DNA from 2 places in the Enterococcus sp. AZ194 genome. Region 1 is predicted to be linked to the other one. Evidence: predicted binding sites of a transcription regulator. Region 1 holds the regulator's gene; the other holds the start of a gene.

Region 1 (6,178 bases):
AATATTTCTGAACCATCACGGTCAAAAATATCACTCTCCTCAACGTGGAAAATAACATACAAATCACCATATGGTCCACCATTAGTGCCGGCTTCGCCTTGGTTAGATAAACGCATTTGTTGTCCTTCTTCTACACCAGCTGGGACGTTGACTTTGACTGAGTGGGCCTTCTTCTCATGACCTGAACCATGACAAGTTGGACATGGATTCTTGATTTCTTTTCCTGTTCCACGACAAACATCACATGTTTGGCGACTCATCACACGGCCAAGCGGTGTTTGACGTTCGACATTAATTGAGCCTGAGCCATGACACTTATGACATGTTTCAGGTTGTGTACCCGGTTTAGCACCGTTCCCGCTACATGTATGACAGACTTCCTCACGATTATACTTAATTTCTTTTTCCGCACCAAAAATAGCTTCTTCAAACTTAAGTTCAACCGTGTACTGCAAATCGGCCCCTTGTCTCGGAGCATTTGGGTCAGCAGTTCGTCCACCGCCGCCAAAGAAAGAATCGAAAATATCTTCGAAACCACCAAAGCCACCGCCACTGAAACCTCCACCACCAAAGCCGCCAAATCCACCGGCACCTCCGTAGCTTGAGTCTGTTCCTGCATGACCATACTGATCATAAGCCGCTTTCTTTTGTGGATCACTTAATATTTCATAAGCTTCAGAAACTTCTTTGAACTTTTCTTCGGCATCTGCTTCTTTGTTAATATCTGGATGATATTTTTTGGAAAGCTTGCGGTATGCTTTTTTTATCTCATCATCCGAAGCCCCTTTAGATATACCCAAGACCTCGTAATAATCTCGTTTTGTTGCCATTGGCTTTCCCCCCCAATTCGTTCGAATAATCAACTGCTAGATTATTCACATCGTTGTTATCATATCATAGTTTTCTAGAAAGCTGAATACTTTCATCAAGGAATTTATGAGAACAAGCTATACTTCTCAAAAGAAAAAGCCAAAGAGTGACTTTGGCTTTTCTCTAATCAGAATGATGAATTATTTATCGTCACCGTCTACTTCTTCAAAATCAGCATCGACTACATCATCTGCTCCGCCTTGTGCAGCTTCAGGGTTTTCTTGTGCTTGTTGTTGAGCGGCTTGTTCATACAATTTCACAGTAAGATTTTGTACGATTTCATTTAATGCATCACGTTTTGTTTTCATTTCTTCGATGTTATTCGCTTCAACAGCTGCTTTTAATTCATCGCGAGCGTCTTCTGCTTTTTTCACTTCGTCAGCATCAACTTTGCCTTCAAGGTCTTTTAATGTTTTATCAACAGTGAATAATAAAGCATCTACATCATTACGTAAGTCAACTTCTTCTTTACGTGCTTTATCCGCTTCAGCATTCGCTTCAGCATCTTTCACCATACGTTCGATTTCTTCATCAGATAAACCTGAAGAGGATTTAATTGTAATTTTTTGTTCTTTTTGAGTACCTAAGTCTTTTGCAGATACATTAACAATCCCATTTTTGTCGATATCAAATGTTACTTCGATTTGTGGAACACCACGTGGCGCGGCTGGAATATCTGTTAATTGGAAACGTCCTAATGTTTTGTTATCTGTAGCCATCGGACGTTCACCTTGTAATACGTGAATATCTACAGCTGGTTGATTATCTGCTGCTGTTGAGAAGACTTGAGACTTACTTGTTGGAATCGTTGTATTACGGTCAATTAATTTCGTGAATACACTACCCATTGTTTCAATCCCTAGTGATAAAGGTGTGACATCAAGCAATACGACATCTTTAACATCACCAGTGATTACGCCACCTTGAACGGCAGCTCCCATTGCTACTACTTCATCTGGATTCACTGATTTATTCGGTTCTTTTCCTGTTTCTTTACGAACTGCTTCAACCACAGCTGGAATACGAGTTGATCCACCGACTAAGATTACTTCATCGATTTCAGATTGTGATAATCCAGCATCTTTTAATGCTTGGCGTACGGGTTGTTTTGTACGTTCAACTAAGTCTTGAGTTAATTCGTCAAATTTCGCACGAGTTAATGTCAACTCTAAGTGTAATGGTCCAGCTTCGCCCGCAGTAATAAACGGTAAGCTGATTTGAGTACTTGTTACACCTGATAAATCTTTTTTCGCTTTTTCAGCAGCATCTTTCAAACGTTGAACCGCCATTTTATCATTTGATAAATCCACACCGTTTTCTTTTTTGAATTCAGCAACCATGTGGTCAATAATTTTGTTATCAAAATCATCCCCACCAAGATCGTTATCTCCAGCAGTTGATAACACATCAAAGACACCATCACCTAATTCAAGGATAGATACGTCAAAAGTACCACCACCAAGGTCAAATACTAAGATTTTTTCATCTTTGTCTGTTTTATCCAAACCATAAGCCAACGCAGCAGCAGTTGGTTCATTGACAATACGTTCTACTTCCAGACCAGCGATTTTACCAGCGTCTTTTGTTGCTTGACGTTGTGCATCATTAAAGTAAGCTGGAACAGTAATAACCGCTTTTTCAACTTTATCGCCTAAATAATCTTCTGCAAAGCCTTTGATATATTGTAGAATCATTGCAGAAATTTCTTGAGGTGTATAAGATTTTCCATCCATTTCAACTTTGTAACCAGCTTCACCCATGTGACGTTTGATTGAGCTTACTGTATGTGGATTAGTCACTGCTTGACGTTTAGCTACTTCGCCAACTTGGATTTCACCGTTTTTAAATGAAACGACTGAAGGAGTTGTACGATTTCCTTCTGGGTTTGTAATAATTTTTGCTTCTCCACCTTCTAATACTGCTACAGCAGAGTTTGTTGTTCCTAAATCAATACCGATAATTTTACTCATGATAAAAGTCTCCTTAAACTGTTTTATTTTTTATATTAAGCACTATTGTGCAACGATAACCATTGATGGTCGTAAGATGCGATCATGTAATTTGTATCCTTTTTGAAGAACCTCAACAATTGTTTCTGGCTCAACACCTGCTTCTGTTGGAACTGTTTGAACCGCTTGATGTAAATTCGGATCAAAAATTTCGCCTTTTGCTGGAATTTCTTCAACGCCTTCGTCTTTTAAAGCAACACGTAAACTTTCAAGAACCATTTCCACGCCTTTTTTCAAACTAGCTCCTTGGTCATCACTAACCTCGGTTGCAAGCGCACGTTCCAGGTTATCAATCGCAGGTAATAGTTTTTTGGCTAAATCCTGTGAACGATATCTTTGTAGCTGCTCTCTTTCATTTTTGTTACGAGTACTCATATTTGCCATCTCAGCACGAGCGCGTAAGAACTTGTCTTCCATCTCAGATAATTCAACTTTTAATGAATCAATCTCCGAGACTTCAACGACTTCTTCAACTGATTCAGTAGATTCTACTTGTTCAGCTGACTCAGTTGTCACTTCGTCTTGAAGTTCTTCTTTTTTGTTGGTTTCTTTCAAAATACTGACTTCCCTTCTTCACAGATTCCTCGATTTTCATCAAGTTACTCATTCTATATTCAAGGAATATTTTCCTTTATAGCATATCTACTGATTTATTCTAATGAACGATAATACTCAGCAAGCTTACTACCTAGCTCATTTCTAAAGGTATCCACCAAACCAAACATTCTTGAATACGGCATACTAGCCGGTCCAAGTAGCGCAATCGTTCCACGTCCATGGTTTTCAATCTCATAAGTTGCTTGAATCATGCTCATATTCTGCAACAACTCATTTCCCATCTCAGAGCCAATCCGAATTTGAATAGAGCCATTTATAGGTGCTAGCAATTGTGTTAGCCCGTCAGAATCTTTCATAAATGAAACCATCGACTTAAACTGATTCAAATCCTGTTGTGGTTCAAAATTAAGGACGTTCATCTTGCCGCTAACATAAATTTTTTCCTCAAAGGTTTGACCAAATACTGAATCAAATAAGTCTAAAATCCCCTCTGTTGTTTGAAAATATTTATGCAAAATCATCGGAATTTCTGTTCGTAGTTTTTGATAAACCGTTAGAAGTGGCTGCCCAACTAATTTATCATTGATGATTTGTACCATTTTTTCCAAATCAGGACTACTGATAGCTGTTGGAATCGTGAAAACTTGACTCTCAACATTCCCTTTATCCGTGACAATAATCGCAATAATTTGGCGATCATTTAGTGGAACTATTCGAAAACCAGTCAATCTTCTTTCTTTAATCTCAGGTCCTAATGAAAAAGCCGTATAACTTGTTAGACTAGAAAGTATCTCAGCAGACTGCCGGATAATTTCATTAATTTCATGAAACTCCTGGCCAAATGATTGATGGATTACTTGCATATCATCATTATTTACACGAGTAGGCTTCAGCAAATGGTCAACATAATAACGGTAGCCGGCCATCGATGGAATCCGCCCAGAAGATGAATGTGTTTTTAATAGTAACCCGACATCCTCTAAACTCTTCATCTCATTTCTAATGGTTGCAGAGCTAGCTTGGATACCGTCTTCCATTAACTTTTTTGACCCAACTGGACTGCCATTGCTAGTATAATTTTGGATGATTAGACGCAATATATTATTTTGTCGTTGTGTTAACATCACTTCATCACCTCTCATTAGCACTCCTAGTTGTTAAGTGCTAACACAATTAATAATATAGCAAGTCTTTTAAAATCTGTCAAGAATAAATACATATTTTTTAGCACTCTGATCAACAGAGTGCTAATTTGATTTTTCTTCTCAAAAATAGTTTGCTCTACTTGTTACTGAAAACATTAATTATTTCTCGATTTGCTTAAATAAAATCCTTCTTAGATAATGAATAAATGTTCTCGAAACCCTTATAAATAAAGCTTTTTTATTCATGAATTTCTAATATTTTATATACTACTGCAATAAAAATTCTATGCCACAACAAACAAGAAGTCCCACAAACTCGCTGGAACTTCTTGTTTAAGATTTTCTTAAACGAGATAAGTCGTCCTAACTCAATAAAAATTTTTCAAACACTTGATTGCCGATGAATAATCCTTTTTTTGTTAGTTTAACAAATCCGTTTTCTTCTATTATAAGGTTGTCATCTTGGAGTTCTTTAAGTACCTTACCATAGACACTCTGTAACTCTATCTGATATTTCTTATAAAAGACTTCTGTAGACACGCCTACTTTTTTTCGCAAGCCTAAAAACATTTCTTCTTCCATCTGATTCTTTTGGGATAATTCCTCTGTTTCAACAACTGGAAGTTCACCTATTTCTAAAGGGTTTAAATAATGCTTGATTGGCCCATGATTTTTATAACGCGTTTGACCTAAATAACCACTCGCACCAGCCCCAATTCCGTAATATTGTTCATTATTCCAATAAATTAAATTATGCTGGCTTTCTTTTTCTGGTAAAGCAAAATTACTCACTTCATATTGATGCCGTCCCGCCAATTCCATCGCTTCAATCGTTTCCTCGAACATTTGACTCTCTGTCTCTTGATCTGGTAGCTCCAATCGCCCTTGTCTCACCCAATTCATAAACATGGTTTTATTCTCCAAAATCAATGAATACAAAGAATAATGAGGCAAATCAAGCGCCAACGCACGCGTCAATGTATCACGAAAGCTTTCAAGCGTTTGCCCAGGCAGCGCATAAATTAAGTCAATACTGACATTCTGAAAATCTTCCTTTTCTAGAAAATTCATTGTCTGATACACATCTTCAGCGGTATGCTTTCGACCAATTTTCTTAAGTAACTGATTATCAAATGTTTGAACGCCCATTGATAAGCGGTTTACACCATAATTTTTCATCACCTGTAACTTTTCTTGCGTCAAGTCACCAGGGTTCGCTTCCACCGTAAATTCGTTAGATTCATCAAACGGCAATCGTTCGCGAACACCTTTTAATAGATAATCCAACTGTTTTACCGATAAAGAAGTCGGTGTCCCCCCTCCAATATAGATAGTTTTGGTATCCTGACTTGGATAATTCTTTTTTAGCAGTTCAATCTCAAGAAGCATCTTCTCAATATAAGTATCTACAGGTTGGCCTTCAATAAAGACCTTATTAAAATCACAGTAATAGCAGATATGCTCACAAAATGGAATGTGTATGTAAGCTGAGATCTTGCTGCTACTGGTTTTCGTTTCATTTTCCATCATTAATTAAATCCTCCAAAATAGAGAGTTGTGCCACTTTTTCCAATAACTATTTACACGCATGTACAA
Region 2 (24,895 bases), 1.4 Mb from region 1:
TCGGGATGTGTTTTGGTCTATTTGCCAAAAATCAACTACAAGCATCTATGCTTCCTATGCCGATTATGTTGGCTATGGTGGCTATTCCAGTTTTGGCAAAAAATAATGAAACGCTAAGTACCATTCAAAGTTTTTTATACACAGACATCATCACAGAACAGGTTTCGGCGATGTTTACGAAGGTGAGCTATGATTTTTCAGTCAAGAAGCTGCTAGTTTTACTTGTAGAATTACTTATTGCTATTATTGGATTTATCGTCATCTATAAGCGAAATGGTTTCGAAAGTGACTAAATGATAGGAATCACTTCAAAGTAAAATTCATTTTTGAAGTGATTCCTATCTATATTGAGTTCCTTACTGATAAATAGATATAATATATTTTGGGGAGAGTGAACAAACTTTGCTTATATGTATAGTCGTTATTGTTATTGGTCTATTAATTGGCATTATTTTTTGTAACACGAAGGTGAGACATCTCAGCTTCTATCATTTAAAAAATGAACTAATAAAAAGACTAAGAAGATGGATTGTAAACTCTTTTGACATAGTAAATATCGGACAGATAAAAAACTTTACTGGTAGAGCGTATGCGTATATAAGGTTAGGTGCTACTGGTTTTATAATCTTTTTATTAATTGCATTGATGGATAAAGATATTAATGAAGGTGGTTTGAATAATATTTGGTATGTCATAACTATGTTAATGACTACATATGGAGTTGGTATGTTAATTTGTGATGGCATAGCAACTTCTATTATGCTAATAAATTTTCGGGTCTCTGTTCGTAAAGAAAAGAAAGTGCTAGCTGATTTTCATGAATTGATGGATAATGTGAGGTTTGGATCTGTACGACATCTACTAAGAAATATTTCTGAAGATACGACAATGCAAACTGCTATGAATGAAGTGAAGTTCGAGCTACAGATACATAAAAACAGAGATGCCAAGAACACAGAGAATAAGCGTAAAAGAAAAGCAGTAAATGATTCACCGTACTTCTATATCACATCTTATAGGAATTATGACATCTTTATAATCTTAATTACTCAGTATTTTGAAAAAGTAGAGGTTAGTGAGCTTAGGCGTATGCTACTTTATCTAAAAATATATAAACAAGATGATAGTTGGAAGAAGGCTATGGGTACAGTTGGCCCTATAATACTTGGTGGTATCATTTGGATAGCAGAAAAAAATATTTTTGGTATAAAGACTTTCTTGAAAAGATATTTGGAAAATGCTGATTGGATAAAAGATAAATTAAGTGAAATCGATTTAGACAACGTATTTATCCTATACTTGTTATGTGTCTTTATTTGCTTAATTATTGTGTTTATCTTAACTATTGTCGTGATTTTTAAGGATAAGAAGTTAAGACAGACAGTTATCGTAATATTAGAGAATACCATAAGGATTAAAATAGAGGAAGTAAATTTATAGGGTTTAAGTTCCTTTGCACAAGGGTACTATATTGTTACATTATGGAATGGAACTTATAGATCATAGAATGGAAGTATATAATTCCATCATGTTTTAGGGAGATAGAATTATTCACATAGATATTACGTTAAGAGTGAATTTGGTAGTGTATTTAAGCCTAGTAACATATTAGTTTGAATTTATTATTTACACAAGTTCAACAAAATCTACACAAGGTACTCACTTTCAAAAGAGGAAACAGTAGGAAGTAATTGAATTGGCAAATAAAACAGTCGTAGGTAACCAACCTATTGTTATCGAAGGAGACTAGTCAAGGATGCAATCCATCTTTTGTGGAACCAGCATAAGAATGTTCTGATGATGGTAGAAGCGAAAAAATAAATCTTTTCAATAAAAATATCCAGGCCGAGTGATGCTACTTGGTTTTTTTTGTGTTCACGAGTAATTTTGCTTTATTCAACGTTTAGGTTGTGATTTTTTTCTCAAAAACAAAAAAATCTATCAATAGTTAATTGTAATTGGCAAATGCGCATGTTATTATAATTGATACTGAGAATCATTCTCAATGATAGGGTTCTCAATTTAACTCCATAGAGTAAAGAATGGACGGTGTTTGATTGCAGTTAGAAAAGAAAGTCGAAGCGCAAGCTAAGGGCGTTCGAAAAAAGATTCAAATTTTGATTACTTTAGGTTTTATTAGCATTTTTGCCTTATCGATTCTCATCTCTTTAGGAAATGGTCAGGCGAACATTTCTTTTCAAGAGGTTTGGCACATTTTAGTCTATAAAGTAACGAATGGCGCATTTGCTTCGGAGACGATTGAGTCAATCAATCAAGCGACAGTCAATATTGTGTGGTTTGTTCGAACGCCAAGAATTCTGGCTGCCGTTTTTGTTGGCTGTGGTTTAGCCGTGAGTGGGGCAGTGATGCAGGCCGTTGTTCAAAATCCTTTGGCAGATCCCTATATATTAGGCATCTCATCGGGCGCTTCTCTTGGTGCCACATTTGCAATCATGATTGGTTTTGGTAGTGCCTCAATATTTTCACAAATGGGTCTGTCAGTTAGCGCGTTTATTGGGGCTTTATTAGCGACATTTTTTGTTTTATTACTTTCTAGTGTCGGTGGGAAAATGACGTCTATCAAATTAGTTCTTTCAGGAACAGTGATTAATTCGGTACTAGGCGCCATCTCAAGTTTGATTATTTTCTTGGCGAATAATGCGGAAGGAATGAAGACGGTCACTTTTTGGTCAATGGGAAGCTTGGCATCGGCTAGTTGGGCGAAGCTGCCTTTTTTAGCGATAGTGACTAGTATTGCTGTACTCTTTTTTTGTACGCAGTATCGAATATTGAATACTTTACTGTTGGGTGAGGAAACAGCAACAACTCTGGGGATTTCTCTGACCGTTTACAGAAGGCTCTATATGCTGATTGCTTCTCTCCTTACTGGAATCATCGTCGCAAGCTCAGGGATGATTGGGTTTGTGGGTTTAATTATTCCTCATATTGTTCGTGGAATTTATGGCTCAACGCATAAAATTCTTATCCCAATGTCAGGATTTGTGGGAGCTCTGTTCCTAATTTGGACGGATCTATTGTCGCGCATTTTATTACCAAATACGGAACTTCCCATTGGAATCTTGACAGCAATTATTGGTGCACCCATTTTCATTTACATTATTTTGAAGAAAGAATATCGATTTGGGGGATAAAGAAATGCTTGAAGTAAATAATCTATCCGTCAAGATAGGGAAAAAAAGAATTTTGGACAAAGTGGCACTTTCGATGAAGACCAATCAATTTGTGGGAATTATTGGTGCCAATGGGAGTGGTAAATCGACTCTCTTGAAAACTATCTATAAAGGGCTGGTTCCAACAGAAGGAACTGTTTCATTTCGAGGAATGGATCTATTAAAAACACCAGCGAAAAAGGTGGCTCAAAAAATCGGTGTCGTTGGGCAATTTAACGAGTTGAGTTTTGATTTTAGTGTTTCTCAGATGGTGTTATTAGGAAGAATGCCACATAAACGGTTGTTGGAGAGTGATACGGCAGAGGATTATTCAATTGTGGCGCGCGCACTTGAAGAGATGGGACTGACAGCGTATCGAGAAGAAAGTTTTTTGTCATTATCTGGAGGAGAAAAACAGCGGGTCATTCTCGCGCGGGCACTTGCTCAACAGCCGGAGTTTTTGATTTTGGATGAGCCAACGAATCACTTGGATATCCGCTATCAATTGGAATTAATGAACCGTGTAAAAAAATTAGAGATTGGTGTGTTGGCAGCGTTGCATGATCTAGATATGGCTGCCTCTTTTTGTGACTACTTGTTTGCTATGAAGGATGGTCAAGTGGTGGCAGAAGGAACGCCTGAAGAAGTTTTAACAAAACAGTTGATAGAAACGCTATATGGTGTTCAATGTGAGATTTATAGAAATCCTATCACACAGAATTTGGCGTTTCATTATTATATAGAATAGGTGGAATTTATTGATGAAAAAGTGGGCAACAGTACTTATAACAATCACGGCATTAGCACTCTTTACCGGATGTGGTTCAAAGAGTGAGCCAACAAAGAGCACTGAAAAAGAAGAAGGATATCCTGTGACGATTCAAAATTTCACGAAGGCTGAGGGAGGGACTGAGTGGCGTGTGAAGGAGCAGGTTTTTGAGAAAGCACCAGAACGAGTGTTAGCGAATACACAACCAGCTGCTGAATTGCTGTTACATTTGGGCTTACAAGATCGAATTGTAGGTGTCGGCGCTGTTTTTGGCATGTCAGATGAAGAGGTCTCCCAAGAATTTAGTAAACTGAATCATCTATCTGATGGGTATCTTAGTAAAGAGGCTGCTTTGAGTGTCGATCCGGATTTAATTTATGGTCGTGGGGGATTATTTGAAAATGAGGAGTGGGGCAATGGCACGGTTGATTCAATCAATGAGATGGGGATTGCGACCTTTGTTCAAGAAACCTCAACAGATAAAGCAACCTTTGAATCGGTGTATCATGACATTGACCATTTGAGTGAATTGTTTGATGTGCAATCAGCAGGAGAGAATTTTAAAGAAGAACTAAAAGGCCGAGAGAGTGCCTTGAAAAAGCAAGTTACTGAAGTAGGAAAAGAGCAAACCTTTGCGTTATTGTTCATGAGCGATCCTAGTGATCTGTCCATTTACTCAGCAAGTGGGGAGAGTTTTTTTAACTCAATGATGAAAATGGTTAAATTAGATAATGCTTTAGGAGATATTCAAGGGGACGCATCGCTGGAAACCTTGATTCAACGTGATCCGGATGTTCTAATTGTTCCAGATTGGTCAACCTATAAAGAAGGCGCCAAAAAAGATGAGATGGTGCAGGCTGTGTTGTCTAACGAAAAAATTTCTAGTCTGAAGGCTGTTAAAAACAAACAGGTCTATTCCGTCGATTATAACTACATGTTTGGTTATGGTTATCAATCTCTAACAGGAATGGAGCAGCTGGCGGAGGAATTGTATGGGAAATAGCAACGACCTAGATAAACAGTTAGAAAAACAAGTTGATTTGGTTATTATAGGTGGTGGTCCAGCAGGCTTATATGGGGCTTTTTACGCAGGGTTACGCGATATTAGCGTGACGCTTTTAGAAGCTCAGGAAGAATTAGGCGGGAAACTAAACTTTTACCCTGAAAAATTTGTTTGGGACGTGGGTGGGTTACCGCCGACTAAAGGCAAAATAATTAGAGAAAACCTAATTCAACAAGCGACTACCTTTGAGGCAACAATCTATACGAAGGCAAAGGCTGTGCAAATTAAACAAGAGGAACAGTTATTTTATGTGGAGGATGCAACAGGTCGTATCCATCCTTGTCGAGCAATTCTGTTTGCAATTGGGGGTGGGATTGTGTCACCCACAAAACTGGAATTAGTCATTTCTGAGGAACTTCAATCAGCGATTCATTACACTTTTCCTAGTCAAAAAGAGCTTCGGGGAAAACAGATTCTCGTTTCTGGTGGTGGAGATGCGGCGGTTGATTATGCAAATGATTGTTTGAAGTATGCGCATCAAGTAAAATTGATTTATAGAGGTAACAAGCTAAAGGCACATGAGACAGCTATTCGCAATTTTCAAACGAATGGTGGGGAGATTCTCCTAAATAGCGAGATTCACCAGATAGATAAGAGCCACAGCGGGCAACTGAGACTTCAATTAAAAAATCAGATGATGTTAGAAGCGGATCACCTGTTAGTCCAGCATGGTCATGAGCGAGATAGTTCGTTTTTAGAAACACTCGAGTTTTCTTTCGCCAAAGAACAGGATTTCTATTTTTCTTGTGAAGAGCCGACGAAAACAAATGTTGAAGGGATTTATGCGGCCGGGGATATCCAGTTCTCAAAGGGAAAGCTCTATCTTTTGGCTGGTGCCTTTCAAGATGCAGCGACGAGTATCAATCAAATCAAACAGTATCTAGCACCTGAGAGCAGCAACTATGCAATGGTTTCTTCCCATAATCATAAATTTGATCAACGAAATGATGCATTAATTGAATAAAACAACGAAGGTTGGGGTTGGGACAGAAGCGTTTAACTCCGAGCACCGGGTATAGTCACTGTGCAACATCAACTCATACTTCGTTGTGTTTTACAGCACTATGAGCGCAGGATGTAACTTAAAAAGTTAGGTCCTGCGCTCTTATTTCGAACCTAAATCGTGTGAAAATTGTAAAATAACCAAGCTGTATCTAGAGCGTGTGGCTAATCTGATAGCGATGGACAAAAGTAAAGAGTCGGCTCCAGCTTTCTTGATTAGTGGGGTCATCAAAATAAAAATAGTTGTCACTTTTATAACGTTTTTCATAAAAATCAGAGATAATAATATCTGCGGTTGTCATATCTTCAATGACTTCTATATTTTCGCGACCAAAAAAATTGTAGAGCTGACTATGAATATAGACGGCACCAAACATATTTTTGGAAAATTGAACATAGATTTTTAAGGGTCGTTGTTTCATCTGTGATAAAAAATAATAGACTAAGCTATGTCCTAGCGTGAGATGAAAGCTAGAAATTTCGTCTTTATTTATAAAGGCTGTTTTTTCTAGAAACTGATTGAAAAAGCGTTCTCCTTTTTGATACAGTTTAGATTTGACTGTTTGCATTGTCGGATTGATAAACATAAAGTCTTGCAAATGAGAGGAATCAAAACCGATAGAGCGAATGTTAATTATATAGATGGAAAAAAAATACGAAAGCTCACATTTTAACTCATGGTAATTGCTCATGTCTTTCATCTCAGGATTTTCAAGTGTCAGAGCATTAATGAGCTGTTTGCAAAAATCAATCAGTTCATTGTCTAACTGAAGGAGACGCTGACCAATTTGGAGTTGAATTTCATGTGGATCTTTATAGGAATTAAATATCCGACTCATAAAATTAAAAAAAAGTCTTTCAGAAAGTAAGGCCTCGCTATCCTGGATCATCGGATAGTGCGTCTGTAACAATCTATTAAGTGGTCCTGACAAATCATTGATGTCTTGAAATACAGCTAAGATTTGTTTTACAGATTCTTCTAGATGTAATTTTTTTTTTCGAACGGGATAAATCTGATGAATGATAGCTAAAGAGTGTAAAAACTTGGTTTGTTTAGCTAAAGATGAGTCAAAGATGGCTTTGAATTCTCGTTCTGTGAAACAAGAAAATAGTTCATCAACTGAGATATTTTTAAAGAGCCACTCAATGCCCTGTGTGACATTCCAAAAAAAATAGGTTTCAAAAAGGCGAATATTCGCATTGCTTCCAGAAATGCCCAGGCTGTCTGCGTTAAAGGAGTAGTCAATTTGAATATGAAAGGGTTTTAGGAATTGGTTAGCAGTCAGTAACAATTTATAAATATAAGGCAGGCTGATGGCTAAAGAAGCTGCCAAGTCATGAATGCTTCTGATTGAAGTTGAAAAAATCCTTTCAAGTAGTTGGAATTGTAGTGAATTGATATGGTATCGATAGTTCATTTTTCGTAATACGTATTGACTATTAAACGGTGTGGGATTATCTATAGAGTAGCCAACTTCTTCGATTATCTTAATTTGATTAAATTCTTTTATATTGTGTAAGTCTTCGTTTATGGATTGAACATATCTTTTTAATGTGGATGCTGAGACAGCCAGCTCAGTAAGAAGCCAGTCTTTACTGATAGGATTGTCCTTTGTCACGAGATATTTTAGGAAAACGAGTTTGCCTACTTCACGCTTGTTTAGAATCATTATTCATGCACCCTTCTCTTTTAAATATGAATAAAGATACCATGAGTTTCTTCGTAAGAAAAGCGGATACTGGAATTATGAAACGAATACATTCAGCTTTTAATCGAATTTTAAGTAGATGTAAAGGTTGATTCCAATAAAAGTCGAATGAATGTGATATTCAATAGTTTGATTTTTAAAAAGGAAGGTTATTTAAACGTTTCCGCTAATTCTTTTTGGATAGGCATTAGGTATTTCTGAAGAATAAGGAATTACTATTGATAAGCATGAAAATTTTTTGTCAATTTCACAAGTAATCAAAAAATGTACTATCTAGTTTTCGAAACTAATTTGAATGTTTTTGAAAACTATGATAAGATGTTATTGAAATTTATTAGAGGTGAACGTATGAATGAATTAAAAAAAGAACTCGAAAAATGGAGCCAAGAGCTTTCCGCGTTTCATTTACCCAAGTGGGAAGAGTTACCTGAACTTGATTTATATATGGATCAAGTGATTACCTTGATTGATCGCTATCTTTCGCCTGTGATTGAGCCAGATAAACATACGTTATTGACCTCTTCCATGGTGAATAATTATGTCAAACTAGGACTTATCCCGGCACCTGAAAAAAAACGTTACTCCAAACGGCATGTGGCTTTTTTGGTGGCTATTACCTTGTTAAAACAAGTACTGACAATTCCAGAAATCAAAGAAGGAATTTTATTTCAAGGAAAAGCAGTTGGCATAAGAGAGGCCTATAATCTATTTTGTCAAGAGCAGGAACAGGCGATTCATATTGCTTGTCGCCAAGCTCGTGGGGAAACGGTCACGATTGCACAACAGGAAGTTAGACTTGAATACTTAGCGGTAAAAGCGGCGACTGCTTCGTTTGCAGCCAAGCTTTTAGCAGAGAAAATGATTGAACTTGAAATGAATTATATGAAAGAGGGACACTTTGATGAATAAAGAAAAAATCGCTATTTTGGTAGACTCAGGAACAGATGTACCGGAGGAAATTATCAAACAAGAAAATATGTACATGATTCCGTTGAAAATTATATATAAGGATCGAGAGTATACGGATAAAGTGGATATTACTGCTGACGAAATCTATAAAAAATTGCCAGTAGAAATCCCAAGCACTTCCTTACCAGATGGAGAGGCGATTACACAAATCTTTGATAAAATTAAAGAAGATGGTTATGAAAAAGTGTTAGCAATTACTATCTCTAGTGGTTTAAGTGGGACATTTAATGTGGTTCGTTTGATAGGTGAGCAGTACCAAGGGTTAGAGACATTTGTTTTAGATACTAAAAATATTGGGATTGGTGCAGGCTTTCAAGCAATACGTGCAGCTGAGCTTTTGAATGCGGGCACTGGATGGACGACTTTAAAAAAACAATTGAGTGATGAAATTAAAAGAAACAAAGTCTACTTTAATGTAGCGACCTTGGAATATTTGCAAAAGGGTGGACGAATTGGTTTGGTTGCTTCAATCTTGGGGAATGCCTTGAAGTTGAACCCGATTATTTCTTGTAACGACGAAGGAATTTATCATACAGTTGCAAAAGCACGTGGCCGCAAGAAAAGTTTAGAAAAGACCGTTGAATTAGTAAAAAAATTCGTTGGCGAGCATGTTCACTTTAACTTGGCGGTAGCGCATGGTGATGCTTTAATTGATGCAGAGTGGATGAAAACCAAACTACAAGAAACGTTCCCTAAAGTTGGTCAAATCTACTTTGGTCAAATTTCTCCAGCATTGGTTGTTCATACGGGACCAGGACTACTAGGCGTGGGTATTCAAATTATTAAGTAATGAGACTATAGAGGGCATTAAGGATGAATTTGTTTAGCAAATTTAACCTTAATGTCTGTTTTTATAAGAAAATGGCTTGACCTGTAAACCAAGATAAATAACAAAAGACAAGAATGAGAAAAAACTAATTTTTATTTCAAAAATAATAATGCAAAAGTTACCCATTTTCTTTCTGAAAATGATATGATTGATTTCATGAAAGAGGTGGAAATTTTGAAAAAAGCAATAGCAGAACTTATTGGTACATTTATTTTAGTGTTTATCGGAACGGCAACTGCTGTTCTAGGCGGGGGAATTGATGGGATTGGAATTCCAGGTATTGCCTTGGCATTCGGCTTAACGATTGTGGCCGCGGCTTATAGTATTGGGACGGTCTCAGGAGCTCATTTGAACCCGGCTGTTTCAATCGCTATGTGGGTTAACAAACGAATCACAGCAACAGAATTACTTTATTATGTGGTAAGCCAAGTACTTGGGGCTATTTTAGCAAGCTTCACCTTACGATTTTTATTGAGCGATGCTGGAAAGTCACTAGAAAATTTAGGCCAAAATGGTTTTAGCGAGTTAGGAACAGGCGGTGCTTTGGCTGTCGAAATCATCTTAACATTCATTTTTGTCTTAGTTATTATGACGGTAACCAGTGCGTCAAAAGGAAACAGCAAGCTTGCCGGACTCGTGATTGGTTTGACTCTAACACTTGTTCATTTTGTAGGGATTCCATTAACAGGAATGTCTGCAAACCCAGCAAGAAGTATTGGCCCAGCAATCTTCGTCGGTGGCGATGCACTTAGTCAGCTTTGGGTATTTATCGTGGCGCCAATCATTGGTGGTTTACTAGCAGCCGTAGTGGCTAAAGCTTTGTTGAACACAGAAGAATAGGTCATCCTTCAAAAACTATTAAAAGGAACAAAAATCACAGGTTGATTTTTGTTCCTTTTTTTTACCTTAACAACTATTTTATGGATATGAAATGTGCTATCTATGCACAAAAAATCTCAGTTTTTTCTACTGTAGATTTACGAAGGATGAAAGAATTTCAGAAATGAGGTATAATGAGTAAGAATCAATAGAGATGAAAATGAAACCGAGGTGGCTTCTAATGAAAAAAATATTAGTAGTAGATGATGAGAAACCAATTTCAGATATTGTGAAATTTAATTTGACAAAAGAAGGCTATGAGGTGTTTACAGCCTATGATGGTGAAGAAGCATTGGAACGGGTGAAGGAAGTTGAACCAGACTTAATTTTACTTGATTTGATGTTGCCAAAAATGGATGGACTTGAAGTGGCTCGTGAAGTGCGCAAAACGTATGACATGCCGATTATTATGGTAACTGCAAAAGATTCTGAAATCGACAAAGTATTGGGGCTAGAATTAGGGGCAGACGATTACGTAACCAAACCTTTTTCTAATCGTGAGCTCGTCGCTCGTGTAAAAGCCAATTTACGAAGAGGTGCGGTTCCTGCCAAAGAAGCGGAAGAGACTGCGCCATCAGAGTTATCGATTGGTGATTTGACGATTCATCCAGATGCTTATATGGTGACAAAACATGGGGGAACGATTGAATTAACACATCGTGAATTTGAATTATTATTTTATCTAGCCAAACACATTGGTCAAGTAATGACACGTGAGCATTTGTTACAAACTGTTTGGGGTTACGACTATTTTGGCGATGTTCGGACGGTCGATGTAACGGTGAGACGTTTGCGTGAGAAGATTGAAGACAACCCAAGTCATCCTAATTATTTAGTGACGCGCCGTGGTGTTGGTTACTACTTACGTAATCCGGAACAGGAGTAAGCTTGCATGAAAAATAAAGTTCGTTTTTATCAATCAGTGAATTTCAAGATTGCCCTAGCGTTTATTTTAATTTTACTGATTGCTATTCAGATTATTGGGGCTTATTTTATTCGAGGATTAGAGAAGGAGACTATCAATAATTTTATTACGGATATGAATTCTCGAGTGACCGGTCTTGCTTCAACGGTTGGACCAGAATTGAATAAAAAAGGCGAAGACGGACAAGAAACAGAAGACGTGACAGCGAATATTCAACGAATTATTAATAGTAGCTCGTTACCTGATGTGATTGAGGTTCGTGTGATTGATGATAAAGGGATTGTTCGGGCAACTAACCGCTCGAATGATTCTAGTATCATCGGCAAAAAAAATGACTATACGCGAGCCAATGATTTCACCAGCAAACAAGAGGTCGTGCTTGATCCAAGCACTGATAAACGAGTGAACATCAATATACAACCGATTCAGTCCCCGACTGGCGATGCCAATATCGGGGTTCTTTACGTTAAAAGTGATATTGAAAAAAAATATTCGGAAATTAGTGATACGGCGTTAATCTTCTTTACTGCGTCAATGATTGCGGGACTTATCTCAATTGTTGTCGCTGTTCTTGTTTCTCGTTCAATTACACAGCCGATTGGCGAATTAAAAGAGCAAGCATTACGGATTGCACGTGGCGACTATTCAGGCAAGGTTCAGGTGCATGGGAAGGATGAATTGGGTCAGCTGGCCGATACGTTTAACCAACTAGCTGAGCGAATCGCCGAGGCCCAAGATACCATGGAATCTGAGCGGAATCGATTGGATAGCGTCTTGTCTCATATGACGGATGGTGTTATTGCGACAGATCGACGAGGTAAGATTATTACCATTAATGAAATGGCGCTCTCTTTATTAGATGTCACGACAGAAGAGGCAATTGGCGAATCAATTTTAACCTTGTTGGATATTGAGGAAGAGTATACGCTAAGAAAACTCTTAGAGGATACGGATGATATGGTTTTAGATCGTTCCGTTTCAGCCCAAGAAAAAGATCAAATGATTTTACGCGTTGATTTTGCGATGATTCGTCGTGAGTCAGGGTTCATTAGTGGGCTAGTGGCGGTGTTACATGATGTCACTGAGCAAGAAAAAACGGAGAGAGAACGAAGAGAGTTTGTTTCGAATGTCTCTCATGAATTACGCACCCCATTAACGAGCATGAGAAGTTACATTGAAGCATTGAGTGAAGGCGCTTGGCAAGATCCAGAAATTGCGCCAAACTTTCTAAATGTAACCTTGGAAGAAACTGATCGAATGATTCGGATGATTAATGACTTGCTCAGCCTTTCAAGAATGGATTCTGGTAATGCAAACATCCAAAAGGAATTCGTTAATTATAATGAGTTAATTAGTTTTATTTTGGATCGATTTGATATGATGGTAACCAATCAAGAAAAAAAATATACAATTCGCCGAGAGTTTACCCAAAGAGACTTGTGGGTTGAGGTGGATACAGATAAGATTATTCAAGTAATTGATAATATCATGAATAATGCAATCAAATATTCGCCAGACGGAGGAACAATTACTTGCCGTTTGCTTGAAACACATAATAATGTTGTATTGAGTATCAGTGATCAAGGGCTAGGAATTCCTAAGAAGGATCTTGCTCGAGTCTTTGAACGGTTCTATCGTGTAGATAAAGCACGCGCTCGTGCACAAGGTGGAACAGGGCTTGGCTTGGCGATTTCTCGAGAAGTAATTAAGGCGCATGGTGGCTCAATTTGGGCTGAAAGTAAGGAAGGAAAAGGTTCGACCTTCTATATTTCTCTTCCATATGAGCCTTACGAGGAGGATTGGTGGGAATGAAAATACCTGAAAGAGTCATTCAAATAGGATTGGCATCCTTAATCTTACTTAGCCTGTATTTTACCTATGTCATTTGGCTGAGTCCGGCCAATAAGGGGACAGCAAGCCTAAGTAGTGCAGCCAATCCAGTTGTGGCAACGCCAACAAATTATCGAACGGCAAGAGAGACCTTTTTACCTTTACGAGTCGTTTGGTTTCAAGGAAAAGAGATAAAAGAAAGCACGAGTGAAAACTTGATTACGAACATTCAAAAAGAACTCAGCAAAGCATCGATTGGCAAAGTTGAAAAAAAAGGTAGCGAGGATGAAAAAGAATTTGCTTCATATAGCCAGATAAAAGAGGGAATTGAGATGGGCTACGCATCAAATTTCTTACTTTCGAAGTATGATGAAACTTACAAAATGTCGATGGATCTGGATGCAGTCAATGATGGGAATGTCTATTTTAATCATTTGCAAATTGATTATGAGAAGAAAAAAATTCGTTTTTTAAACTACAGTACGTTTTCTGTCTATGAGGCAACTATTGATATCAATGAGACGGCCATTAAAGAATTTTTGACACAGAAAAACACTTCCTTACTTTCCATGAAAAGTGCGGAAGACTCAATTTTGAGTCATCAATATAGTACACGAGATAGAATCAAATTGAAAAAATATAGCTATATTCTCGCTCAACAGCCAGTCTCGTTGTTTAGGAATGCGTTTTTCCAAAATCCTGAGAATGTCCGAGAAAATAATTCTGTTTATTCTTTTTATAGTGAACGAGAAGTATTATCGGTCTCATCGGATGATCAGCTGATTGATTTTAAAGGAGAAAGCCCGGGAGAAGAGAAGCGAATGGATATTTTTTCAGGAAGCTTTTCTTATATTCAAAAGCTAAGCAATACGATTGGGAATCTTCGTTACTTTGACTATGACTCTGGTACCGTGAACTATCGGACGTTTGTTGAAGGGTTTCCTGTCTTTAGTGATGGGAAACAGGGAAAAGTTAGTATTAATATTCAACGGACGACAAATAGTCAAAACGGTAAGCAGTCCGCTTACTCTGTTCAAATTGCCACCAGTAGAAACACGATCCAAGTGCCAATTCCTTCTGATGAGGAAGTCGAATTGGTTAGTACCAATGAGGTGATTCAGCAGTTACTCGACAAAGGAGCTCTTGTTAACAAGATAAACAATGTCATGATTGGATACACTTGGGAAGTCATCAAAGATACAAAATCCGTCGTTGACTTGAAGCCTGAATGGTATGTTCAATATGAAAATACTTGGTACTCAGCCAGGGATTTACTCCAAAAGCTACCAGAATTGGAGGCGAAGTAAGTGGATTATCGTAAAATTGAATGGATTTTTTTAATCGCATTTTTAGGGCTCAACCTGTTTTTGTTTTCCATTTACAGTGAAAGTCAAAATGAAGAGAGTCTAATTAGTCGCTACAATCAAACAGAGTCACTTGAGAAACGTCTAGCAAATGACAACATCCGTGTCAGTCGCAATTTTTCTACAAAAAAAAATGAGGGTTACTATTTAAGTGGTGAGCAGACCGATATGTCACAAGCGATAGACCAAGCCAATGAAAAAGCAAATGTGAAACAGTTTTTAGAGTCAGGTGTGAGTATTACTGAAAATACGTTGACCAATAATTTAAGAAATGATTCATACGTTAATGAAGAAAAAATAGAAGAGAGTCTGACGGAGTTTCTGCGGAAGAAAGACCGCGTTCTTTTTGGCGATGAATATACGTATTTAAAGTATTTTTCAAGCAGTAACGAAGGATTCCAAAAGTTAGTTGCAGCTCAAAGTTTTGAGGGGATTCCTTTTTATGATGAGACTGCGAAAATCGAGGTCACCCTAGAGCCTTCTGGCGAGTTATTAAAAATTAGTAAATACACCCAAACGCATATTGAAGGGATTGAGACGCTTCGTGAAAAGATGGATCTTTATACAGAATATGATGCGGTGAATACACTCTATACAAACAACCGGATTCCTAGTGGTTCAAAGATTAAGTGGAGTCAATTAGCTTATTCAAGAATCTTAAAGGTTCGTGAAAAGAATGTCTATGTTCCTGTGTGGTTCATTGCGATAGAAACAAATGAAAAAGCTCTGCAAGTTGAAAGCGTAAATGCCATTAGCAATACCATAACAACCAATGCGATTGTCCCTAAGATTAATCAGTAGTGATTGACAAGAGAGAAAAGGATGGTTATCTTATAGCTAGTATATGTGTTTGCTACTATAGATATCAAATGCGCAGATAGAGTAGTAGAGATAGAAGGGAAGAAGCTGTAAATTATGGATTCAAAGGAAGCATTTAAAGTTAGTATCTTAGCTAGTGGAAGTACAGGTAACTCCCTTTATATAGAAAGTGATAAAAAAAGAATTCTTGTTGATGCCGGCCTAAGCGGAAAAAAAATCACGTCGTTAATGGCTGAAGTGGGACGTTCTCCTGAGGATTTAGATGCCATTTTGGTGACACATGAGCACAAAGATCATATTCATGGCGTCGGTGTTTTGGCTAGAAAATACAAGTTGGACGTCTACGCAAATGAAAAGACTTGGGATGCCATGGACAGTATGATAGGAAAAGTTGATGTCGCTCAAAAACATATTTTTGAAATGGGGAAGGTCCTAACACTCGGTGATTTGGATATTGAAAGCTTTGGTGTGTCACATGATGCAGCAGCTCCTCAATTCTACCGTTTTTATAAAGAGAATCGTTCGTTTGTTGTATTGACGGATACAGGTTATTGCAGCGATCATATAAGAGGTGTTATTCAAGATGCAGATGCGTATCTGATGGAAAGTAATCATGATTTGGAGATGTTACGAATGGGTGGTTATCCATGGAGCTTGAAGCAACGAATTTTAGGTGATCATGGTCATTTGTCAAATGAGGATGGTGCCTTAGTTATGACCGATATTATTGGCGATCGAACCAAACGAATTTATTTGGGACATTTGAGCAAAGAGAACAACATGAAAGAGTTGGCTCATATGACGATGGAGAATACGCTACGTGAAAGAGATTTTGGTGTAGATGAAGATTTCAGAGTTTATGATACTGACCCAGATTCCGCAACAGAGCTCTTTTCAATTTAAGAATACAAAAAAAGTCGCATGCTGTGAAGAGCATGCGACTTTTTTGTAAGGGATGATATAGGTAGTCTAAGTGTCATAAATCCTACTGCGAAAGAATTTTCAATCCTCTAATTCGTCATATGAACTTGTGCTACATCCGTAATTCCTGCCATAAAAGCGTTCGACGTCTGGTCACAAGTAGCTAGCTTATTCCAGCCAACTGAATAAGTAGAACAACCAGATTCATACCAATGTGTGTACAGATAGAGGTCCAAATACTGCCAGTAAAATAATATAATAATGAAAATAAAAGGCCTAACGAGAAGTAAATCAGTAAATGACCATCTTGATGGGCGATAGCAAAAAAGAGAGAACTGATTATTGCGCCGACCCCAAAATTAGAATAATGATTTATGAAGCCTAAAAAGGCCCGTCTAAATACAAGTTCTTCCATTATTGGCGCAATGATAGTTGTAACTAGCACATAGACAGGAAGTTCAAGAACAGTCTGAGTGATGGTTTGGGTATTTTTTGAAGTGGCGGTTGATTGAAACAGCCAACTTTCAACAATAGCCAACCAATATTGAAGAACTAGCGCAAGTACAATTCCAACAATAGCCACTAAGAAAATTTGAAGAAGCGTTTTTTTCTTCCTTTCAAAAGGGAGAGGTTCAGTTTGGCGCGTATAAAAATAGAGAAGAAGGAGCATACCAAATAAGGAAGAAAGGATCACACTCAAGAGGTAGGGTGTGATAGAAATTCCCATGTAGCTCACTTTCTGATTAGCAGAAGAAATGAGTCCAACTTGGACAAAAAAACCTGGCAGCATTAAGGAAAGACCATAGAAAAACACGGTTAAGAAGCTATATTTTTTTAAAGACATAAAAGGGCTCCTGTCTAATTTTTATTCATTATATCACACGAAAAACAAAATAAAGTCGTTGGAAGTTGCAGAAAAATTTTGAGATTTTTTTGAAAGAAAATACTTGCAAACTGAAACGGAAATGAGTATCATAAGAAATGTAAGTTAGCACTCAAAGTACAAGAGTGCTAAAAACTAATTACTATTTAACGGAGGGATTTATCGTGTTAAAACCATTAGGCGATCGTGTGATTATTGAAGTCGCACAAGAAGAAGAAAAAAGCGTTGGAGGGATTGTTTTAGCTTCATCTGCCAAAGAAAAACCACAAACGGGTACGGTTATCGCAGTTGGTGAAGGACGAGTACTTGAAAGTGGTCAAAAGATTCCTGCAACAGTTAAAGAAGGCGACCAAGTAATGTTTGAAAAATATGCTGGAACTGAAGTGAAATACGAAGGAAAAGAGTATTTAATCGTTTCAGGGAAAGATATTATTGCGATTGTAGAATAATAATCAACTTAAAATAAATTCTAGAGGTGGAAAAAATCATGGCAAAAGACATTAAATTTGCAGAAGACGCACGCGCAGCAATGCTACGTGGAGTAGATATTTTAGCGAATACAGTAAAAGTAACATTAGGCCCTAAAGGAAGAAACGTTGTTTTAGAAAAATCATACGGTTCTCCACTAATCACAAATGATGGGGTAACGATTGCTAAAGAAATCGAATTAGAAGATCATTTTGAAAACATGGGCGCAAAACTCGTTTCAGAAGTTGCTTCTAAAACAAACGATATTGCAGGTGATGGTACGACAACAGCGACTGTTTTAACACAAGCAATTGTTCGTGAAGGATTAAAAAATGTGACTGCTGGTGCCAACCCATTAGGAATTCGTCGTGGGATTGAGCTAGCAACAAAAGCAGCGGTTGAAGAATTGCATGCTATTTCAACAGTTGTTGACTCTAAAGAAGCTATCGCACAAGTTGCAGCCGTTTCTTCAGGAGACGAACGCGTTGGCCAATTGATTGCAGATGCAATGGAAAGAGTTGGTAACGACGGAGTGATTACAATCGAAGAGTCTAAAGGGATTGAAACTGAGCTAGATGTCGTTGAAGGAATGCAATTTGACCGTGGTTACCTATCACAATATATGGTGACTGATAACGATAAGATGGAAGCTGTTTTAGATAATCCGTATATTTTAATTACAGATAAAAAAATCTCAAACATTCAAGATATTCTTCCATTATTGGAACAAATTTTACAACAATCTCGTCCATTATTAATCATTGCTGACGATGTAGATGGCGAAGCACTACCAACCTTGGTATTAAACAAAATTCGTGGAACCTTTAACGTTGTAGCTGTTAAAGCACCAGGTTTTGGTGACCGTCGTAAAGCGATGTTAGAAGATATTGCTGTCTTAACGGGCGGAACAGTGATTACAGATGATTTAGGCTTAGAATTAAAAGATACAGCAATCGAAAATCTTGGAAATGCAAGCAAAGTAGTTGTTGATAAAGATAACACAACAATTGTTGAAGGCGCTGGTGAAAAAGAAGCTATCGATGCACGAGTACAATTAATTAAAAACCAAATCGCTGAAACAACTTCTGATTTTGATCGCGAAAAATTACAAGAACGTCTAGCTAAATTAGCCGGTGGAGTAGCGGTTGTCAAAGTTGGGGCAGCTACAGAAACAGAATTAAAAGAATTAAAACTACGTATTGAAGATGCCTTGAATGCAACACGTGCCGCAGTAGAAGAAGGGATGGTTTCAGGCGGTGGAACAGCGCTTGTAAATGTGATTGGTTCAGTTGCAAAAGTAGCAGCAGAGGGTGATGTGGCAACTGGTCTTAAGATCGTCATTCGCGCACTTGAAGAACCAATTCGTCAAATCGCTGAGAATGCCGGTTACGAAGGTTCAGTTATCGTCGACAAACTAAAAAATGTTGAATTAGGCGTTGGTTTTAATGCTGCAAATGGCGAATGGGTAAATATGGTCGAAGCAGGAATCGTTGACCCAACTAAAGTAACTCGTTCAGCTCTACAAAATGCCGCATCTGTTGCTGCTTTATTATTAACAACAGAAGCAGTCGTTGCTGACAAACCAGAACCACAAGCACCTGCAATGCCACCAATGGATCCATCAATGGGTATGGGCGGCATGATGTAGGCTCTTTAAAAGGACTAACTTGATCTAACCAACCGTTTATTCGGATAAAAAGAGCATGGGACATAACTTTTTGAGTTATGTCCCATGCTCTTATTTTGGCGTAATTTTTTTCTTCGAATGTCGACTAACGGCACTCCTATAGTAAAGTTTTTATTAACTCTATAAGCTTTAATCAGACTGTTCATATATCCTTATATAGGCACGAAAAGAAGTTGAGGATATCCCTTGTTATATAGGAGTGCCTTTCTACTTTTAACTAGTGAAACGAGTATGATGAAGACTATAGTCTGTGATGATGAAGGATTCAGAAAAAATGAAAAGAACTATCTTTTGGAACCATAGGGGAAATAAGATACTCGCTTTTAAAGCTGTTGCAACAAAACCAACTCGGCCATTATTTGAGGGTCAATTTTTTTCCCTTTGAGCGTGACTAAATAAAAGTATTCTATGAATAATTGTTCAAGTGGAATTTTTTTTAATGTCTGGTTCTTTAACTCTTTTTCTACTGAGGCTTCAAATAGAAAACTTACTCCTCTATTTTCGGATACTCTCTTTTTTATAATAGTGGTTGTTGCAATTTGACTACATCGTTCAAAGTCCTGTGTCTTTAAGTGTTCATTATGAAATTTTTGTTTCAAAATATCTGTTACGCCGGATCCTTCTTCCCGTAAAATGAGAGACTCGGGTAGCAGATCAGCTAGACAATGAGCTTGCATAGCGCGATTATTGTCTACGGCACAAACCCCAATTAGTTCCTGTTTAATAAAAGGAGTTAAATTATAGTTATCAGAATTTAGGATACCCGCAATAATCCCTATATCAATCTGCCCCTCTTGTAGCTTTGTTAATAAAACACTGGTTGTATCTATGGAAAGCTCGATATCTTTTCTGTTAAAAAAGCTTGTGAGAGGAGTCCCTTTTTCGAATAAGATGTATTCTCCAACAGTACGACCACAGCCGATTTTTATTGTTTGCTTATTTTGCAACGTGTTACGAGTTATCTCGATTTCGGGCAATATTTGTTCGAGACGCTCGAGTAAATAGATCCCTTGTTTTGTCAATTTCAGATGACGATTTTGGTAATTAAATAAAGGAACACCTAAATCATTTTGTAGATACTGAATGTGCTGTGTAACGGCAGGTTGGCTGAGGTTTAGTTCTAAGGACGCTTGCGTGTAGTTTAAGGTTTTAGACAAAGTTATAAAGGTTTGATAACGGTAGTCTAGCATAAGTGAATGGACTTCCTCTCTGAAAATATAGAATACGCTTTGTTTGATTGTGTAAAAAATCACAATTTGATTGTATCCATAAGTATATCTTATAAGTGAATAAAAATAAACGATTTTACGGAAGCTGCTATTAGGTGTACTCTTTAACAAGAGAAAGCATTCACGAAATATATTTAGTTCATTTCATCAGGTGCTTTCCAAATTGAATTATTTGTGAAATGGAATACAAGAGGAGTGGAAGAATGCAAGAAATTGGACATCAGAATGAGGTAGATTCAGTAGGGACACAGCGCTTGATATTCAATAGCCAACCAATCATTGGGGCCATTGTTGTTGTAGTGTTAGTCGGGTTAGGCTTTTATTTGAACAATGTAAAAGCCTCTCTAGCAATGCATCTTTTTGCAGGAGTATTGATGGGGTATGTTTTATCAAGAGCTCGGTTTGGTTTTGCGGGAGGAATTAAAAGGATTTTTGTACGAGGAGAAGGTAGTTTATCAAAGGCACTTATTATTATGTTTGCTATCACAATGTTTATTACTTTGGGGATTCAATGGTATTCAGCCCAAGCTGGTGCAGTACCTGATTACTTAGCTGAAAAAGGACAAGCTATTATTCCAGGTACACAGAATGTTGCATTTACGAATATTGCAACGATTGTTGGTGGACTATGTTTTGGAATCGGAATGATTTTTTCTGGGGGCTGTGCTTCTGGAACTTTGACAGATTTAGGGGAAGGAGAAGGCCGCGCGTTTGTTACCTTAATTTTTTTTATCATCGGTTCAGCACCTGGCGAAATAGCTCGCAAAATTGTTGATGGAACAACAATTGGTAAGATTGGAATGCAAGTATATTTGCCTGAGACTTTTGGTTTTTTTGCGGCGATACTGCTATCACTGTTAGGGTTAGTCTTGTTATACTCTCTTGCTGTGAAATACGAAATTAAACGAAAGGCTCTGGGAAGTTATCATGATCCTCTGGGCGATTGGGAAGATTTTGAAAAGCCAGCAGATAATAATCACTCACTCACACTCTTTGAAAAGGCCTATCACAAATTATTTATTGAGCGCTGGACATTCATGCGTGGTGGAATACTAATCGCTTTTATCTGGGTATTTATATTAGTGACTCAGCATAAAGCCTGGGGGGTTACGTCATCATTTTCTAAAATGAGTGTGTTTGTTGGGGAAGCATTTGGGCTACATTTTACCAACACTAAGCTAGTTGAATTGTCACAAGAAATATCAGGCGGCATTTGGTTTGATGGTGGAACCATTCGAAACTTTGGGCTGATTATAGGTGCCTTGCTAGCCTTTTTACTGGCTGGACGTTTTAAATTGAATTTCAATTTTAAAGTGAAGGACGCAGGATATTTTATTGCTGGTGGGTTATTGATGGGGTTCGGTGCACGTTTTGCAAAAGGCTGTAACGTTGGCGCGTTATATTCTGCTATGAGTACATTCTCTATTTCAGGATGGGTTTTCTTAATTGCTATGATTTCAGGCGGTGTTTTCGCATTAAAAGTATTTGCAGGCAAAGCTTGTACACTTCCTAAATTGTAGTCAAAACTGATTAAATAGATTCGTAAAAAAGTTATTCTTTTGGAGGGAAAAATATGTCAAAAAAGATTGTAGTAATTGGTGGCGTTGCTGGCGGCGCCTCAGCAGCAGCACGTATCCGTCGTTTGGATGAGTTGGCAGAGATTGTCCTATTTGAGAGAGGTCCGTTCGTATCTTTTTCAAATTGTTGTTTACCATTTCATTTAAGTGGCACGATACCAGATGCTAATGATTTAGTTTTAATGAGCCCGATACAGTTTAAGAAACAATATAATATTATTGCAAAAGTCAATAATGAAGTTATTTCTATTAATAAAGACGAAAAAACGGTAACAGTTAAAAATAGGGAAACCGGTGAGCATTTAGATGAGCCATACGATGAGTTGATTCTATCTCCTGGGGCACGAGCAATTATGCCAAGCAGTATTAAAGGGATTGATGCTGAAAATGTCTTTTCTGTGCGAAACGTTCCAGATATTGTTGCAATCAAACAATACATTGATGAAAAACAGATTGAAGACATCGTTGTTGTAGGGGGAGGCTTTATTGGATTAGAAGTGGCTGAAAACCTAAAATTAGCGGGGAAGAATATCAGTTTAATCGAAGCTACGAATCAAATAATGAAGCCATTTGATTATGATATGGCTCAAATTTTACACAAAGAACTCTTAGATAAGAAAATCAATTTAATTGTTGAAGATAGCGTGGTTGAAATTACACTAGAACATGTTGTCTTAGCATCTGGTAAAAAAATACCGGCTAAAGCTGTTGTAGTGGCAATTGGCGTTACTCCAGAAACAGACTTAGCCCAGCAATCAGGATTGAAGATTACAGAAACTGGTGGTATAGATGTCAATCATCATTATCAGACATCAGATAAACATATCTATGCTGTTGGTGATGCTATCGAAGTGACACATATGCAAACAGGTAAAAAGACACGGTTAACAATGGCTGGGCCGGCTCAGCGACAAGCGCGTGCGGCTGCCGATCATATCTATGGACGGACGTATCGAAATAAAGGAGTTATCGGCTCTTCTGTTGTCCGAGTATTTGATTTAAATGCAGCACGAACTGGGTTAAATGAAAAAGAATGTCAAGCAGAGGGGATAGATTATCAAACTGCTTATGTTATTCCGAAAGATAAAGTAGGCTTAATGCCAGATGCTAAACCATTATTTTTTAAATTAATTTTTGCTGTTCCTTCTGGTCAAATTTTAGGGGCACAGGCGATTGGTCAAGGAAATGTTGATAAACGAATTGATGTTATTGCAACGATGATTACAATGAATGGAAATTTACAAGATTTAGCTGAGGTAGAATTATCTTATTCCCCGGAGTATGGGACAGCGAAAGATGTTACCAATATGGCAGCACTCGTTGGGTTGAATATTTTAAATGGGGAGTATCAACAAATCCCAGTCACTGAAATTCGTCAATTAGTCGAAGACAATGCATTTATTATTGATGGTCGTGAATCTGCTGAATATGCAGAGGGCCATATCAAAAATGCTGTAAATATCCCGATGAGTGAATTTCGCGATCGGTTAGATGAAATTCCAGACGACCAGCCAGTGTATGTGCATTGTTTGTCTAGCCAACGCAGTTACAATATGTGTAGGGCTTTAGGGATGCTTGGCTTTGATAATGTCTCGAACATACAAGGATCATTTTTGGGTCTAAGTGTGTATGAATACTTTAATGACCAAACAAAAAATCGTGAACCAATCGTTACGAACTATCGTTTTGACTTAATGTAAAAAAATGCTCACCATGCAATTTTTGTATGGTGAGTTAAACTCTTAGAAAGTAGCGTTAATCCATTGCTTTCATTAAGGAAATGACTATGAAAGAAATTAGTAAAAAGAAATTTAGTTTAATGGTTCTATTAACTTGGGTTATCTTGCTTGGAATTTGGTGGATTACAACGAATACTCGCTTAATTGATTCTAAGTTGGTTCCGACACCACAAGAAACGTGGCGCACATTCATAGATATTCTAAAACACGGCTACAACGGCATGTCTTTGTGGAAACAGCTAGTAGACAGCTTCTATCGAATGTTTATTGCTGTATTTTTTGCCATTGTAACGGCAGTTCCTCTGGGTTTGTTGAGTGGGTATTTTGTGTTCTTTAGAGCAATCATTGATTCATTAGTTCAGTTTTATCGTCCTCTGCCTCCACTGGCTTACTATACACTATTAATTCTTTGGTTAGGTATTGATGACACGTCTAAAATAACGTTATTGTTCTTGGCGGCATTTGCCCCAATCTATGTATCATGTGTCTCGGCCGTTTCAAGAATAAACAAAGACTATGTATTAAGTGGGGAGTCCCTTGGTGCAAACAAGCAACAAGTTTTTTTCACTATTGTTTTTCCAGCATGCTTACCACAAATTTTTACAGGAATTAGAACAGCTGTTGGCGTGGCCTATACAACACTGGTAGCGGCTGAAATGGTTGCTGCCACTAGTGGGATTGGATGGATGGTGATAGATGCTAGCCGTTACTTGAAAAGCGATGTGATGTTTGTTGGAATCATAATTATGGGGATCACAGGTGTTTTATTGGACTTTATTCTACGTCAAATTGAAAAAAGAATCGTTTTTTGGGAAGAATAGTTGAAAGGTTAAATATTCAGATTGGGAGAATACACTCTTAATTTTCCCAGGCGCAAGGAGGTGGAGGTGTATTATGAATAAATTAAAAATCATTGCTGCAATGGTTATGGTGGGATTATTACTGACTTCATGTGGCGATACCAAGAGAAAAGCAGAAGACAATGATACAGGACTACCAAAAGAAGTCAACATAGGGATTATTCGAGTGCCCAATGATAAACAGGTGGCTATTTCAGAAGGGT

Evidence for each region. Region 1 encodes HrcA, which represses chaperone genes, less so after heat shock. Its sites were predicted from a motif close to TTAGCACTCNNNNNNNNNGAGTGCTAA; they were not measured.
Region 2: groES (co-chaperone GroES) is a predicted target of HrcA. The motif match lies at 17,238-17,264, and genes of this name have one in related genera.

The regions. Positions count from the first base shown of each region.
Region 1 is NZ_JBIOQR010000001.1:1,505,325-1,511,502, reverse strand. Features, by position in the region: gene dnaJ (molecular chaperone DnaJ) at 1-830, opposite strand, end outside; gene dnaK (molecular chaperone DnaK) at 1,011-2,840, opposite strand; gene grpE (nucleotide exchange factor GrpE) at 2,883-3,434, opposite strand; gene hrcA (heat-inducible transcriptional repressor HrcA) at 3,530-4,561, opposite strand; gene hemW (radical SAM family heme chaperone HemW) at 4,946-6,109, opposite strand.
Region 2 is NZ_JBIOQR010000001.1:2,910,182-2,935,076, reverse strand. Features, by position in the region: gene IGI37_RS13815 (hypothetical protein) at 1-293, shown strand, start outside; gene IGI37_RS13810 (hypothetical protein) at 403-1,440, shown strand; gene IGI37_RS13805 (FecCD family ABC transporter permease) at 2,058-3,152, shown strand; gene IGI37_RS13800 (ABC transporter ATP-binding protein) at 3,157-3,918, shown strand; gene IGI37_RS13795 (ABC transporter substrate-binding protein) at 3,932-4,942, shown strand; gene IGI37_RS13790 (NAD(P)/FAD-dependent oxidoreductase) at 4,932-5,966, shown strand; gene IGI37_RS13785 (helix-turn-helix domain-containing protein) at 6,157-7,674, opposite strand; gene IGI37_RS13780 (DUF1836 domain-containing protein) at 8,062-8,622, shown strand; gene IGI37_RS13775 (DegV family protein) at 8,615-9,472, shown strand; gene IGI37_RS13770 (MIP/aquaporin family protein) at 9,656-10,351, shown strand; gene yycF (response regulator YycF) at 10,572-11,276, shown strand; gene walK (cell wall metabolism sensor histidine kinase WalK) at 11,283-13,127, shown strand; gene IGI37_RS13755 (YycH family regulatory protein) at 13,124-14,452, shown strand; gene IGI37_RS13750 (two-component system regulatory protein YycI) at 14,453-15,310, shown strand; gene IGI37_RS13745 (MBL fold metallo-hydrolase) at 15,425-16,231, shown strand; gene IGI37_RS13740 (lysostaphin resistance A-like protein) at 16,413-17,093, opposite strand; gene groES (co-chaperone GroES) at 17,297-17,581, shown strand; gene groL (chaperonin GroEL) at 17,620-19,248, shown strand; gene IGI37_RS13725 (LysR family transcriptional regulator) at 19,611-20,477, opposite strand; gene IGI37_RS13720 (YeeE/YedE family protein) at 20,720-22,036, shown strand; gene IGI37_RS13715 (FAD-dependent oxidoreductase) at 22,090-23,793, shown strand; gene IGI37_RS13710 (ABC transporter permease) at 23,880-24,653, shown strand; gene IGI37_RS13705 (taurine ABC transporter substrate-binding protein) at 24,727-24,895, shown strand, end outside.